DNA from 2 places in the Nocardiopsis sp. SBT366 genome. Region 2 is predicted to be linked to the other one. Evidence: predicted binding sites of a transcription regulator. Region 2 holds the regulator's gene; the other holds the start of a gene.
The links. Region 2 encodes LexA, which represses DNA repair genes until DNA is damaged. Its sites were predicted from a motif close to TCGAACANNTGTTCGA; they were not measured.

Region 1: recA (recombinase RecA) is a predicted target of LexA. The motif match lies at 6,230-6,245, and genes of this name have one in related genera.

The regions. Positions count from the first base shown of each region.
Region 1 is NZ_LAVM01000028.1:44,007-51,845, forward strand. It holds gene ADX84_RS26305 (serine/threonine-protein kinase) at 1-629, opposite strand, end outside; gene ADX84_RS10985 (GNAT family N-acetyltransferase) at 709-1,188, opposite strand; gene ADX84_RS10990 (ATP-dependent helicase) at 1,293-5,858, opposite strand; gene ADX84_RS25385 (DUF3046 domain-containing protein) at 5,979-6,173, shown strand; gene recA (recombinase RecA) at 6,355-7,482, shown strand; gene ADX84_RS11000 (regulatory protein RecX) at 7,475-7,839, shown strand, end outside.
Region 2 is NZ_LAVM01000002.1:7,169-15,007, reverse strand. It holds gene ADX84_RS00845 (hypothetical protein) at 13-630, shown strand; gene ADX84_RS00840 (hypothetical protein) at 627-1,298, shown strand; gene ADX84_RS00835 (alpha/beta fold hydrolase) at 1,317-2,408, opposite strand; gene lexA (transcriptional repressor LexA) at 2,458-3,189, opposite strand; gene nrdR (transcriptional regulator NrdR) at 3,799-4,275, shown strand; gene ADX84_RS00820 (vitamin B12-dependent ribonucleotide reductase) at 4,405-7,149, shown strand; gene ADX84_RS00815 (CBS domain-containing protein) at 7,268-7,696, shown strand; gene ADX84_RS00810 (hypothetical protein) at 7,693-7,839, opposite strand, start outside.

The DNA.
Region 1 (7,839 bases), on a different contig from region 2:
TCGTCGTCCTCCAGCCGTTCGGGGGCCGCGTAGGCGGCCGTGCCGAGGATCGTCCCGGTACCGGTCAGGGCCGTTCCCTCGTGGTCGGGCAGGTTGGCGATGCCGAAGTCGGTCAGGACCGGTCGGGCGCCGCCCTCGCTCAGCATGATGTTGGCGGGCTTGACGTCGCGGTGGATCACCCCGGCCCGGTGGGCGGCCCACAGGGCGCCCAGCAGGGGACGGGCGATCCGCTCGACCTCCGCCTCGGGCAGGGGACCCGCGCGCCTGAGCCGCTCCCGCAGCGACTCACCGTCCAGCAGCTCCATGACGATGTAGGTGACCCCGCCCTCGTCCAGGACGTCGTGCACGGTCACCACCGAGGGGTGGGAGACACGAGCCGCCGCCTGGGCCTCGCGCACCATCCGGGCGCGGGCGCGCTCACGCTCACGCGGGGGCATGTCGTGGGGGAGGTGGACCTCCTTGACCGCGACCTCCCGGTTCAGCCCGGTGTCGTGGGCGCGCCACACCGTGCCCATGGCCCCGCTGCCCAGTTCCCCCAGGAACGTGTAACGACCGACCGACCCGCGCGGGGAGGGTTGGTTGAGGTTCGCGGTGGGGCCCGAGGGGTCCGGGGGATCGGTGGGGTGCATGGACCCATTCTCTCAAAACCGCGAAGCGGGACGAATACGAAGGGTGCCGTCCCGGGGGCGGTCGCGGACCCGCCGCCCGTCAGCCGTCCCCGAGCGGCCGCACCATCGCGATCCTGGGGCGGACCGTGATCCCCGCCCGCTCCTCGGCCTGCCACTGTCGCTCCAGATCGGGACCCCACCCGGCTTGTGGCAGCTCCTCGAAGCCCCGGCGCTCGTACCAGGGGCCGTTCCAGGGCAGGTCCCGGAAGGTGGTGAGGGTGACCCGTGTGTGCCCGTCCTCCCGCGCGCGGGTGCAGACGGTCTCCAGGAGCGCCCCTCCGATCCCGCGCCGACCGTGGTCGGGGTGGACGGCGAGCTGTTCGAGGTGGACGGCGTCGTCCAGGGTGACCGTGGCGGCCAGGCCACACACGCCCTGGTCGGTGACGGCCACCAGGACCCGCTCCACGTGGTCGAGCATCTCCCTGGGGTCGTCCGGCGGGAGGTCGAGCCCGGCCTCGGCGAACAGTGTGTCCGCTGCCAGGGACACCTCCACCAGGGCGTCGGTGTCCTCGGGGCCCATGGGACGGATGACGAGTGGCAAGGCCACCTCCTGCGCGCGGGTTCGAGCGATCGAGGTGATCCTCGCGCATCACCCGCCCCTTCGGCCAGTGGATTCCTCCGGGCTCACCGCCGCAGCCGCAGCCCCTTCGGAGTGACGTGGAACCCGGCCGAGACCAGGGCCGTGTCCACCGGGGTGCCGAACACCTCCGCGCCGTCCGCGCGTTCCACCGTCAACGACTCCACCGCGCCCGAGAGCACCAGCTCCGCCACCCTGCGGGCCGCCCGCTCCAGCAGCGCCGGGGTGGAACCGAAGGTCAGAACCGACCGGCCGCCCCGGCCCACGAACAGGGTCAGCCGACCGCCGTCCAGGACCACCAGCGCGCCCGCCACGCGGCCCGGCCGGTGGGACGCCTCCACACCCGCCGAACCCGCGGGCCAGGACAACGCGGCGCCGAACGGGTTGGCGGGGTCCGTGGCGGCCAGCACCACGGGCGGCGTCGGTCCGCCGGGCTCCTCACCGGACAGCGCCCGCAGCCGGTCCACCGCGCCGGGCAGCGCGAACTGCGCACCGCCCAACCCCTCCACGAAGTAGCCCCGGCGTACCCGACCCGCCTCCTCCATGGAGCGCAGCACCCGGTACTCGTCCGAGGAGATGCCCCGACCCTGCTGTCCCTTGAGCAGGATCCCGTCGCGTTCGAGCCGCGCCTCCACCCGAGCCAGCGTGCGGCGGGTCGGGTCCGGGTCGGGCGCCGGCAGGGCCGACCAGCGACCCGCAGCTGTGGGAGGACCGGACCGCGTGGGCATGACCGGGCGTCTCCTGGCCCGGGAGGAGCCGCGCCGCGTGACGGGGCCGGCCCCCAGCACGGCACGCAGCGGGGCCAGGGTGTCGTTGGTGACGCACCCCGCCCACACCAGCCGCCACACGGCCGCCACCAGGTCCGCGTCGGAGACCACCGCCCCGCCCAGAGCACGGGCGACACGGTCGGACACGTCCCGGAAGAACAGCGCCCCGCCCTCCCGCAGCACACCCAGGACGGTCTCGGCGAGCGAGCCCTCCTCCGGCGGGACGGGATCGGGCAGCAGCAGTGACGCCTCGTCCGCCGGGACCAGCGTCAACCAGCCGTCCTCACCCGGCAGCGCCCCGGTCCCCGCCCACACGACCTCCCCGGCCTGGGTGAGCGAGTCCAGGGCCACGGGGGCGTAACCCTCCACCCGGGCGGCCAGCACCGTCGACTCCAGGGACGAGGCCACCAACGGGGCACCGCGTAGCGACTCCACCGCCTCGAACACCGCGTCGGGTCCCCGCAGCCGCGCGTCGGGAACCGCCCGCTGCCACAGCGGCGCGAACCGGGCCAGCGCCCCGGGCTCGACCGGCTCGACCTCCCTGCGCAACCGGGCGACCGAACCCCGTCGCAGACGGCGCAGCACGTCGTCGTCGCACCACTCGGTACCGCTGCCTCCGGGCCGGAACCCGCCCCGGGCCACCCTGCCGCGCCCGGACAGCTCCCGCAGGGCGCCCTCCACCACCTCACGGCCCAGTCCCAGCCGCCCGGCCGCCTGCGCCGAGGTGAACGGCGCGTGCGTGCGCGCGTACCGCGACACCAGGTCCACCACCGGCTCCGCCACCGGTTCCAGGAACACCTCCGGGACCCCGGGCGGGGGCACGGCACCCAGGGCGTCGCGGAGCCGGGCCGTGTCCTCCACCGCGCACCACCGCTCGGCCCCGGCCACCCGCATCCGCACCACGCGACCGGCGCCCTCCAACTCGGCCAGCCACTCCCGCAGCGCACCCCGCTCGTCCGCCTCGGCGGTGGTCAGCGGCCCCACCTCCCGCAACAGGTCGGCCGCACCCTCCAAGTCCCGCACCGGTGCGGCGGTCCGCTGCAACAGGGCGTCGGTCTGCTCCACCACCTCCGGGTCCAGCAGCTCCCGCAGGTCCGCGCTGCCCAGCAGGTCCGCCAACAGCGACGCGTCCAGGGTGAGGGCCTGCGCGCGCAACTCGGCGGCGGGGGCGTCACCCTCGTACAGGAACGCCGCCGTGTACTCCATCAGCAGTGACCGGGCGAAGGGCGAGGCCTGCGGGGTCTCCACCTCCACCACCCTCATCCGACGCGCCCGGACGTCAGTGAGCACCTCCGCCAGCGCGGGCACGTCGAACACGTCCCGCAGACACTCGCGCACCGTCTCCAACACGATCGGGAACGACCCGTAGCGGCCCGCCACCGACAACAGGTGCTGGGCCCGCAACCGCTGCTGCCACAACGGCATCCGCCGGTCCGGGCGCTGCCGGGGCAACAGCAGCGCCCGCGCGGCGCACTCACGGAACCGGGACGCGAACAGCGCCGACCCGGTGAGCTCGTCGGTGACCACGGCCTCCACGGTCTCCGGGTCCAACGACACCAGGTCGGCCAGCTCACCCGCCCGCAGGATGCCGCCCGACTCCACGTCCGGCAGCCGCAGCACGATCCCGTCGTCACCGTGCACCACCTGGGCGTCCGTCCCGAACCGTTCCCGGGCCCGCCCGGCGATCGCCAGCGCCCACGGCGCGTGCACCCGGGCCCCCAGCGGTGAGTGCACCACCGCCCTCCAGTCGCCCACCTGGTCGCGGAAGCGCTCGATCACCACTGTTCGGTCGTCCGGCACGCTGCCGGTCGCCTCACGTTGGTCGGCCACGTACTCCACGAGGTTGTCGGCGGCCCAGTCGTCAAGCCCGGCGGCCGTGGCCAGCTCACGCCCTGCCACCTGGTCGCGTTCGGCCAGTTCACGGGTCATCGCGCCCACCGCACGGCCCAGTTCGGCCGGGCGTCCGAGCGCGTCCGCCTTCCAGAACGGCATCCGGCCCGGCCGTCCGGGGGCGGGGGAGACCATCACGCGGTCGGCGGTGATCGCCTCGATCCGCCACGAGGTCGAGCCCAGCACGAACACGTCGCCCACCCGCGACTCGTACACCATCTCCTCGTCCAGCTCACCGACTCGGGTCGGTGCCCTGCTCGTCGACTCCGAGGCCAGGTGCACCCCGTACATGCCCCGGTCGGGGATGGTGCCGCCGCTGATCACCGCCAGCCGCTGGGCGCCCGGCCGCGACCGCAGCACGTCCTCGCCTCGGTCCCACACCAGGCGTGGGCGCAGCTCGGCGAACTCGTCCGAGGGGTAGCGGCCGGACAGCATGTCCAGCACCGACTCCAGCACCGCGTCGCTCAGGTCCGCGAAGGGCGCCGCGCGTCGCACCAGCGCGGCGAGCCCGGGCACCGTCCAGTCGTCCATCGCCACCATGGCCACGACCTGCTGCGACAACACGTCCAGGGGGTCGCGCGGCATCTCCAGCCGTTCGATCCCGCCCGCGCGCATGCGTTCGGTCACCACGGTGGTCGCCAGCAGGTCGCCCCGGTACTGCGGAAGGAACACCCCGCGGGAGGTCTCACCCACCTGGTGGCCCGCGCGGCCGACCCGCTGGAGGCCACTGGCCACCGACGGGGGAGCGGCCACCTGCACCACCAGGTCCACCGCCCCCATGTCCACCCCGAGTTCGAGGCTGGAGGTGGCCACCACACACCGCAGCCGCCCCGCCTTGAGGTCGTCCTCGATGAGCTCCCGCTCGGCCTTGGACACGGACCCGTGGTGGGCGCGCGCGATCACCGGGTCACCGCCCCGGCTCTGCTCGGACTGGCCGATCACCTGCGCGGCCACCTCCTCGTCGGGGAGGCCGCCGTCGACGCGTTCGGCGTGGAGGTCGTTGAGCCGGGCGCACAGCTTCTCGGCGGTGCGACGGCCGTTGGTGAACACGATGGTGGAGCGGTTGGCCTCGACCAGATCCAGCACCCGGCGCTCCATGTGCGGCCAGACCGAGCCCCGGCTCATGGTGTTGCCCGCGCGCGGGTCCGGGGGCAGGCCCTCGGCCGTGGCGGCCGGGCTCCCGGGTTCGTCGAGGTCGGGTACGGACGCCTCCACGCGCAGGTCCATGCGGGGGGTGTCCGGCGGCGCCACGATCACGGCGCCACCGGTTCCGGCGGATCCCCCACCGGTGCCGCTCAGGTAGGCGGCGACGGTCTCCCGCGGACGCACCGTGGCGGACAGGCCGATCCGCTGGGCCGGGCGGTCCACCAGGGCGGACAGGCGCTCCAGGCTCAGCGCCAGGTGGGCGCCGCGCTTGGTCCCGGCCAGGGCGTGCACCTCGTCCACGATGACCGTCTCCACCCCGGAGAGGCCCTCACGGGCCCTGGAGGTCAGGACGAGGAAGAGGGACTCGGGCGTGGTGATGAGGACGTCCGGGGGGTGGGTCGCCATCCGGCGCCGCTCCTGGGCGGGGGTGTCGCCGGTGCGCACCCCCACGGTGACCGGTGACAGGACCTCCCCACCGCCCTCGGCGGCCGCGGCGATCCCCGCGAGCGGCTGGCGGAGGTTGCGCTCCACGTCCACAGCCAGCGCCTTGAGCGGCGACACGTACAGGACCCGGCAGCGCTTCGAGCGATCCGTCGGCACCGGGGCGTGGGTGAGCCGGTCCAGGGACCACAGGAAGGCCGACAGCGTCTTGCCCGACCCGGTCGGCGCCACCACCAGCGTGTCCCTGCCGGAGGCGACCGTCCGCCAGGCCTCGGTCTGTGCGGCCGTGGGCCCGTCCGGGAAGGCCCGACCGAACCAGGCCCGGGTCGCCGTGCCGAAGGGTGCCAGGGGATCGGTCGCTCCGCTCATCGCACCAGTCTGCCCAAGGGGTCCGACAGATCGCCGCAGGACACCCGGGACCGCGGACCGGCGGAACTCGTCCTGTGGACGAGGCCCAGCGGCTCCCTCCGGTCACCCATACTGGGGCCGATGAGACTCACTGTTTTCTGGCACAACATGCACGCCCAGTTCGGCGAGGCCTACGCGGACAGCCTGGCCAAGGACTACGTCATCGAGAAGCTCGGCTCCCGCACGGTCAACCAGGCGCTGGCCGACGGGACCTCGGCCAAGGAGGTGTGGCGGGCCGTGTGTGACGCGTTCGACCTTCCCGCCTCCGTCCGCTGAGCCGACCTTCCCCAAGCACACGTAAAAACCGGGACGCCAGGGGTTCGTACCGGATTTCGAACATGAGTTCGGGTACTCTGGGTTCTCGGTGGGCGGACGTCGAGCGTCGCGATTGTCGTAGCGACCGCGTAGCGTCATGCGCATCATGAAGAAAAAGGCATCAACCCAACAGGGGAATCCCGTGGCATCTGGAGACCGAGACAAGGCTCTCGAAACAGCGCTCGCGCAGATCGAGCGGCAGTTCGGCAAGGGCTCCGTCATGCGGCTGGGGGACGACGACCGTCCGCCGATCGAGGCGATCCCCACCGGCGCCATCGCGCTGGACGTCGCCCTGGGCATCGGAGGCCTGCCCAAGGGCCGGGTCGTCGAGATCTACGGCCCCGAGTCCAGCGGTAAGACCACCGTCGCCCTGCACGCGGTGGCCAGCGCCCAGAAGATGGGCGGCATCGCCGCCTTCGTCGACGCCGAGCACGCGCTCGACCCCGAGTACGCCAAGAAGATCGGCGTCGACACCGACAACCTCCTCCTGTCGCAGCCGGACACCGGTGAGCAGGCGCTGGAGATCGTCGACATGCTCATCCGCTCCGGCGCCGTCTCGATCATCGTGATCGACTCCGTGGCGGCCCTGGTGCCCCGCGCCGAGATCGAGGGCGAGATGGGCGACAGCCACGTCGGCCTCCAGGCCCGGCTCATGTCCCAGGCGCTGCGCAAGATCGCCGGTGCCCTGCACACCACCGGCACCACCGCGATCTTCATCAACCAGCTCCGCGAGAAGGTCGGCGTCATGTTCGGCTCGCCGGAGACCACCACCGGTGGCAAGGCGCTGAAGTTCTACGCCTCGGTCCGCCTGGACGTGCGCCGCATCGAGACGCTCAAGGACGGCACCGACGCGGTCGGCAACCGCACCCGCGTCAAGGTCGTCAAGAACAAGGTCGCTCCGCCCTTCAAGCAGGCGGAGTTCGACATCCTCTACGGTGTCGGCGTCTCCCGCGAGGGCAGCCTCATCGACCTGGGCGTCGAGCACGCCATCGTGCGCAAGTCCGGCGCCTGGTACACCTACGACGGCACCCAGCTCGGGCAGGGCAAGGAGAACGCCCGCAACTTCCTGCGCGAGAACGTGGACGTGGCCAAGGAGATCGAGAAGAAGATCAAGGAGAAGCTGGGCATCCCCGGACAGGGTGACGACAGCGCCTCCAGCGCCTCCAGCCCCGCCGAGCCCAAGGCCGACCCGGTCAAGGCCGAGGAGCCCAAGGCCCCGGCCAAGCGCGTCGCGGCCAAGACCACCAAGGCCGCCGCCCCGGATGCGTGAGCGGCGCCGGTCACCCGACCGCACCGGACCGGCCGAGGCCGATCCGGTGAGCGCCGACGAGGAGACCGCTCCGGGCGGGCAGCCCGGAGCGGACCTCGAGAACAAGGCCAGGAACCTGGTCCTGCGGATGCTCACCCACTCCCCGCGCACCCGCGCCCAGCTGGAGCGCTCCCTGCACCGCAGGGAGTACCCGGACGAGGTGGTGGAGGGGGTCCTCAACGGCCTCGATGAGGCCGGACTGATCGACGACGCCGCCTTCGCCCAGGCCTGGGTCACCTCCCGGCAGTACGGCAGGCACCTGTCCCGCCGTGCCCTGACCCAGGAGCTGCGCACCCGGGGGGTGGAGGAGGAGACCGT
Region 2 (7,839 bases):
GGCGGTGGCCGGGTGGGCTCTGCGACGGGTTCCGGACCCAGACCCTGGGTGCGGGCGGCGATCGTGGTGACGGGCACGGTGGCGGTCTCCGCCGCCGCCGTCGGAGGCGGTCTCTGGTTCACGGGGAACGACCCGGACCAACCCCGGGGCGGTGACGCCCACACCACGGCGCCACCGTGCGGCGTGGTCCCGGAGGAGGCGATCACCGAGGCGCTGCCCGGTGCCGTCCTGGAAACGGACGACGGCGGCCCCCTCGCGGGCGGCGAGGGCACCGAGTGCGTGTGGACCACGGCCGGACTCGACGCCGAGGAGCAGGGTGTGCTGCGGGTGGACCTGTCCGCGCGCTTCACCGACGCCTCCGCCGAACCGGCCGTGACCGGCGACGAGTCCGCCTCCCGGGCCCAGACCGCGATGGCCCCGGCTCGCGGTCGTTCCGTGGTCCTGGGATCCGGCGCCGAGGCGGAGGTCTGGCGCGGCCAGGTCCCCGGTACCGCCGAACTCGCCTTCCACAGCGACAACCTGCTGGTCCGCGTCTCCTACAGCGCCATGGACGAGGACGACCCCGTGTCCTACGACCGCGCCAGCGAGACCGTCGTCGCCTTCGCCGAACAGCTGGGAGAGGCCCTGTGAGCACCCCCCACTCCGGGCCCCCGCCCGCCTTCGCGCAGTCGGAGGACCCCGGAGCCACCCCGCCGCAGAGCCGGGGACTGGCCGTCACCCTCCTCGTCGTCCTGATCCTGGCCGTGCTGGCGCTCGCCGCATGGCTCACCTGGTACCTGCTGCGCGACAGTGTGGAACTGGGCGAGTTCGAGGCCGCGCCCGAGTGCGGGATCGGTGAGACCGAGACCCTCGAGGAGTCGGTGCCCGGCTACGAGAGTGAGATCGAGGAGACCGTCGGCACCGGCCAGGACCCCTTCGGGGCGGGCTGGCAGTGCCGCTGGGCCACTCCCGAGGGAGCGGGCGCCTCCGTGCCGTCCGCCGCCACCCTCGTCCTGGTCGCCGCCCCGGTCGAGGGTGGCGTGGAGACCGCCGCCGAGACCCTGCGCTCCACCGCCGGGGAGAACGACACCCAGCCCGTGGAGGGCCTGGGGGACGAGGCGCTCACGTGGGTCGAGGACGGCGCCTTCGAAGTGGGATGCGTGGGTGTGCGGGTCTCCAACCTGTACGTGGAGTCCTGCTACACCGCCGCCACCGACTACGACGCGATCGGTTCCATGGACGGTGAGGCCGCCGCCGAGGAGGCCGAGCTCCTCGCCCGCGCCGTCGTCGACGAGCTGCCCGCACCCGCGGACGACTAGCGGATCGTTCCGGGTCGGCTACCAGAGACCGTCGAGGAACCCCTCCAGCGCCGGGGTGACGTCGGGGGAGAAGGCACGGTCCGCGTCGAGGGCGGCGGCCCCGGGGGAGTCGTCGTACTCGCGCAGGATGTGGTCGACCCCCGACAGGTCCACCCGCTCGGCGCCGTCCAGGCCGGTCATGAGCCGGTCGACCTCCTCCTCGTTCACCTGGGCGTCCTGGTCGCCCCACAGGACCAGCACCGGGGTGTCCCCGGGCAGGCCCTCGGCCAGTTCCACGGGGTCGAAGGAGTCGATCCAGGTCAGGTAGTCCGCGCTGTTCTCGTCGAACAACCCCGTGGCGTCGCTCTCGGGCAGCTCCCCGCCCGCGCGCACGGCGGCCCGGCCCGCCCGCAGGTCCGAGAGCATCTGCGCCGCGGTCACCTCGCCGACGCCGCCCTGGGCCTCGGCGGTGCGGATCTGCTCGGACACCTGGCGGTCGATGAGGTCCAGCATGCGGGTGCCCGGCGGAGCGGCCAGCACCAGCGCGGGTTCGGCGTCGAGGAGTTCGTGGGCGCGCAGCGCGTACAGGGCACCCTCACTGTGGCCCAGGATGACCGTGCGCTCGGGGTCCACCTCGGGCTGGGCGACCAGCTCCGTGTAGGCGGCGGCCATCTGCCGGTCGAAGACGAGGGGGTCGACCGGCTGGTCGAGGGCCTCCTCCTCGGCCTCGCTCATGTCCGCCGGGTCCGCGCTGCCGAACTTGTCGTAGCGCAGCGAAGCGGCACCCGCACCGCTCAGCACCCGGGCGAGGTTCAGGTTGGTGTTGGCCTCCGGGCGCGCGGCGCCGTTGCCGTCCCGGTCGGTGGGACCGCTGCCGGAGACGATGAGCACCCCCGGGACGGAGCCCTCACCGGCGCCGGAGGGAGCGGTGAAGGTGCCCGGCACCGTGAACCCGCCACCCTCGAAGGAGACCTCGCGCTCCTGCCCGGCCGCACCGGGCAGCGCGGGCCCGTCGCCGTCGCTGGGCGCGCAGGCGGAGACCAGCAGGGCCCCGGCGACCAGGGCCGAGGCCAGGGCGGCGCGGGGTCGGCTCGGGGAAGGGGACACGGGGGCGGAGGCAGGTGTCGACACACCCTCAGCGTATCGGCACGCCCACCACCCCCGGCTCGGGGACCTGGGCTCAGACCCGGCGCATGACCGTGACGACCTTGCCGAGGATGGTGGCCTCGTCTCCCTGGATGGGGTCGTAGGCGTCGTTGCGCGGCATCAGCCACACGTGCCCGTCCGGCTCCCGGCGCAGCACCTTGACGGTGGCCTCGTCGTCCAGCATCGCCGCGACGATGTCACCGTTCTCGGCGGTCTGCTGCTGACGGACCACCACCAGGTCACCATCGGTGATCGCGGCGTCGATCATGGAGTCACCGACCACCGTGAGCATGAACAGACGGCCCTCGCCGACCAGCTGGCGCGGCAGCGCCAGGACGTCCTCCACGGCCTCCTCGGCCAGGATCGGGCCACCGGCGGCGATCCGACCGACCAGCGGCACCGAGGCCGCCCGGGTGGAGTCGGCGGTGAGCTCCTCCTGGGTGAGGGTCTGGGAGGCCTCGCGGCCCGGGGTGCGCAGCTCCACGGCGCGCGGCCGGTTCTGGTCCCGGTGCAGGTAGCCCTTGCGCTGGAGCACCTTGAGCTGGTGCGCCACGCTGGAGGGGCTGGACAGGCCGACCGTGTCGCCGATCTCCCGGATGGACGGCGGGTACCCCCGTTCCCGGACGTAGCGCTGGATGCAGTTGAGGACACTCTGCTGACGTGCGGTGAGCTTGGGGGTGTCGGACCCGGACGGGCCCGGGTCGCCGACGGGCGAAAGAACGGTGGTGGGTCCGGAGCCGACGGCTCCGGGGTTCTCCTCCGGCACGGCCGGGCCTCCTCGGTGTTCGGTTCGGTCAGGGCCTGTGTGTGGCCGGATCGGCCACGCGGACCGGACGGCGAAGCCGGTGTGAAATCAAGGTCAACTTTAGTCGTTGCACACGGTGATATCAAACAAGCGTTCGAGAACGTGTGGACGAGGGCGCGTGGGGATTTCGCATTGTGTTTTCGCGCCCCGATTTCCGGGGGTCCGGACTTATGTGTGTACACGCGCGCCGTGGCCGTTGTCCGGGGAATGTGCGATCCGGTATGGGGTTCGTCTCGCCGTGCCCCGCCGCCACTCCGTGCTCGCGGGAGAGGGGGGAATTCGGTCGGCGCCGAGGTGTGGCGGGCGTCGAGCCGCGCGCCCGCGCCCCCTTATCCTTGGATTCGGCTCCCGGAGCCGCACATCCCCGTTTCCACCTCCTCGAACCCCGTTCCTCGGCCGCCCCTGTTCCAGGGTTTGGGGACACGCCGTCGGCAGGGTTGCGGGTGTCCGCCCCAGCGCCTAGGTTCGACCACAACATCTGGTGTTGACATGGGGGCTGTGGTCAATAAGTTGTGGTTAAGTAGACCTCCAGGGTTGTTGGTCGGGTACAGGAAAGCCAGGTGAACCGGGATGCACTGTCCGTTCTGCCGTCATCCGGACACCAGGGTGATCGACAGCAGGTCCACCGACGACGGCGCGGCCATCCGGCGCCGCAGGACCTGCCCCGTCTGTGAGCGACGCTTCACCACGCAGGAGACCGTCCTGCTGATGGTGGCCAAGCGGTCCGGGGTCACCGAACCCTTCAGCCGCACCAAGATCATCGCCGGGGTGCGCCGCGCCTGCCAGGGCCGCCCCGTCTCCGAGGACGCCCTCGCCAAACTCGGCCAGCGGGTCGAGGAGGAGATCCGCGGCCGGGGTGTGGCCGAGGTGCCCGCCCACGAGATCGGCCTTGCCATCCTGGGTCCCATGCGTGACCTGGACGAGGTCGCCTACCTGCACTTCGCGAGCGTCTACCGTGGGTTCGAGAGCCTCGCCGACTTCGAGGCCGAGATCGCGAGCCTGCGGGAGGACCGCGAGGGGGAGCCCGCGGTCGACACCACCGGGTAACCCCGGCGACCGCCGCATGGTGGGTGGAAAGCCCGGCCGAGACCGTGCCTTCCGCACCACCCCGAACACACATGAACGTCCGCGCGGTCACCGCCGGGTCCGCGCATGACCTTCGGGGGAGAGGTCGCCATGACGCGAAGGACGAACGGCACGACCAGGCGCCGGGGCAAGGGCCTGACGATCGGCCGGGTCAACACCACCGAGGGCGTCCATCCGTACGACACCCTCGAATGGGAACTCCGCGACGTCGTCATGACCAACTGGCGCGACGGCACCGTCAACTTCGAGCAGCACGGCGTCGAGTTCCCCGTCACCTGGTCGGTGAACGCCACCCAGATCGTGACGAGCAAGTACTTCCGGGGGGCCGTCGGCACTCCCGAGCGCGAGTCGAGCCTCAGACAGCTCATCGACCGCGTCGTCGGCGTCTACACCAGAACCGGCCGCGAACACGGCTACTTCGCCTCGGACCAGGACGCCGAGGTCTTCGACCACGAACTCAAGTACGCCCTGGCCCACCAGCTCTTCAGCTTCAACTCCCCGGTCTGGTTCAACGTCGGCACCACCTCCAGGGCCCAGGTCTCCGCGTGCTTCATCCTCTCCGTGGAGGACACCATGGAGTCGATCCTGGAGTGGTACAAGGAGGAGGGGCTCATCTTCAAGGGCGGCTCCGGCGCGGGGGTGAACCTGTCGCGCATCCGCTCCAGCAGGGAGCTGCTGTCCTCCGGGGGCTCCGCCTCGGGGCCGGTCTCCTTCATGCGCGGCGCCGACGCCTCCGCCGGGACCATCAAGTCCGGCGGCGCCACCCGCCGGGCGGCCAAGATGGTGGTGCTCGACGTGGACCACCCCGACATCGAGGAGTTCGTCGGGGCCAAGGCGCGCGAGGAGCTCAAGATCCGCGCGCTCCGGGACGCGGGCTTCGACGTCGACCTGGGCGGCGACGACATGTTCAGCGTCCAGTACCAGAACGCCAACAACTCCGTCCGCGTGTCCGACGCGTTCATGCGCGCGGTGGAGACCGGCTCCGGGTTCGGCCTGACCTCCCGCACCACGGGCGAGGTCATCGCCACCGTCGACGCCAAGGAGCTCTTCCACCGCATGGCCGCCGCCGCGTGGGAGTGCGCGGACCCGGGCATCCAGTACGACGGCACCATCCAGGACTGGCACACCAACCCCGAGACCGGCCGCATCAGCGCGAGCAATCCCTGCAGTGAGTACCTCAGTCTGGACGACTCGTCCTGCAACCTGGCCTCGATCAACCTGCTGAAGTTCCTACGCGAGGACGACACGTTCGACGTCGAGGGGTTCACCCGGCTCACCGAACTCGTGATCACCGCGATGGACATCTCCATCACCTTCGCGGACTTCCCCACGGAGAGGATCGGCGAGACGACACGGGCCTACCGGCAGCTGGGGATCGGGTACGCCAACCTCGGCGCGCTGCTGATGGCCACCGGCCACGCCTATGACTCCGAGGGCGGACGGGCCGTGGCCGCCGCCGTCACCTCGCTGATGACCGCGGCCGCCTACCGCCGAAGCGCCGAACTGGCCGGTGTGGTCGGCCCCTACGACGGATTCGAGCGCAACCAGAGCGCGCACGAACGCGTGATGCGCAAGCACGCGGCCGCCAACGACGACCTGCGCACCATCGGCGCACTGGAGGAGCCCGTCCACGCGGCCGCCACCAAGGAGTGGGAGCGGTGCCTGGAGGTCGGTGAACGCGACGGTTGGCGCAACGCCCAAGCCAGCCTTCTCGCGCCCACCGGGACGATCGGGTTCATGATGGACTGCGACACGACCGGGATCGAACCTGACTTCTCGCTGGTCAAGTACAAGAAGCTGGTCGGCGGCGGAGCCATGCGGATCGTGAACCAGGCGATCCCCCGGGCGCTGCGGAACCTGGGCTACCAGGACGAACAGATCGAGCCGATCGTCGACCACGTGGCCGAGCACGGGCACGTGGTGGACGCCCCCGGGCTCCGACGGGAGCACTACGAGGTGTTCGACTGTGCCATGGGGCGCCGGTACATCGAGCCCATGGGGCACGTGCGCATGATGGCCGCGACCCAGCCGTTCCTGTCCGGGGCGATCTCCAAGACGGTGAACGTGCCCGAGGGAGCCACGGTCGCCGACTTCGAGGGGATCTACTACGAGGGCTGGCGCCTGGGGCTCAAGGCCCTGGCGGTATACCGGGACAACTGCAAGGTGGGCCAGCCGTTGTCCGCCTCCGGTGCGGAGGCGGAGGACGTGTCGAAGCCGGTGCGGCGGCGGCTGCCCAAGAAGCGGCCGAGCGAGACCACCTCGTTCTCCGTGGGCGGCGCCGAGGGGTACATCACCGCGGGTTCCTACCCGGACAGCGGCCTCGGCGAGGTGTTCCTGAAGCTCGGCAAGCAGGGCTCCACTCTGGCGGGGGTGATGGACGCCTTCTCCATCGCGGTCTCCATCGCCCTCCAGTACGGGGTTCCGCTGGAGACCTACGTGGAGAAGTTCACCAACATGCGCTTCGACCCGGCGGGCATGACGGACGACCCCGACATCCGTATGGCGCAGTCGGTGGTGGACTACATCTTCCGCCGCCTGGCCCTGGACCACCTGCCCTACGAGGAGCGGACCGCGCTCGGAGTGCTGTCCGCCGCGGAGCGTGAGGCCCAGGTCCACGGGGAGGACCCGTCCCAGGCGGCCGTGCAGGTGGAGTCGTACGCGCAGTCCGCCGCCTCCGCCGAGGCCCCGGTGCGGGAGGAGCGCCCCGAACGGCTGGCTCCCGACGAGGGGTTCATGGCCGACGCCCCGCTGTGCACCACCTGCGGGACCAGGATGCGCCCCGCGGGCAGCTGCTTCGCCTGTGAGGGCTGTGGCGCCACCAGCGGCTGCAGCTGACGCTCGAGGGGGCGGGTTCCCGAGGGAGCCCGCCCCGGGTGGTCCACACCTTTGGTTGGCGGGGCGGGGATCGGGTACCCCTTCGGCACCCGGCGACGGCCAGTGGAAGGTGGTTCCCATGCTGATAGCCGCGATCCTGCGGGCGAAGGGCCCGGAGGTGGTGAGCGTCGCCCCCGAGGCGACCGTCGCCCGACTGCTCACCGAACTCGCCCGTCACAACGTCGGTGCCGTCGTGGTCGCCGAGAACGACACCCTCGTCGGGATCGTCTCCGAGCGCGACGTGGTCCGACACCTGGAGCGCCGGGGGCCGGAGCTGATGTCCGCCCCCGTCTCCGACATCATGACCTCCGACGTCGTCACCTGCACCCCCGACGACACCGTCGAGGAGGTCAGTGAACACATGACCGTGCGCCGGTTCCGGCACGTCCCCGTGACCGCGGAGGGACGCCTGGCCGGGATCGTCAGTATCGGCGACCTCGTCAAGAGCCGTCTACGGGGTCTGGAGGACGACCGGGCCCAGCTGGAGGCCTACATCCACGGCCGTTAGGCCTCGGAACGGTCGCCGGAGGCCACGGCCACGGCGGCGGTCGCGGCGGTCACCCCCAGGACGGCGGGCCACGAGCCGACCTTCTTCGCCAGCGGGTGCGACAGGCCGAAGGCGGCCACGTACACGCCGGTCAGCGCGATGGC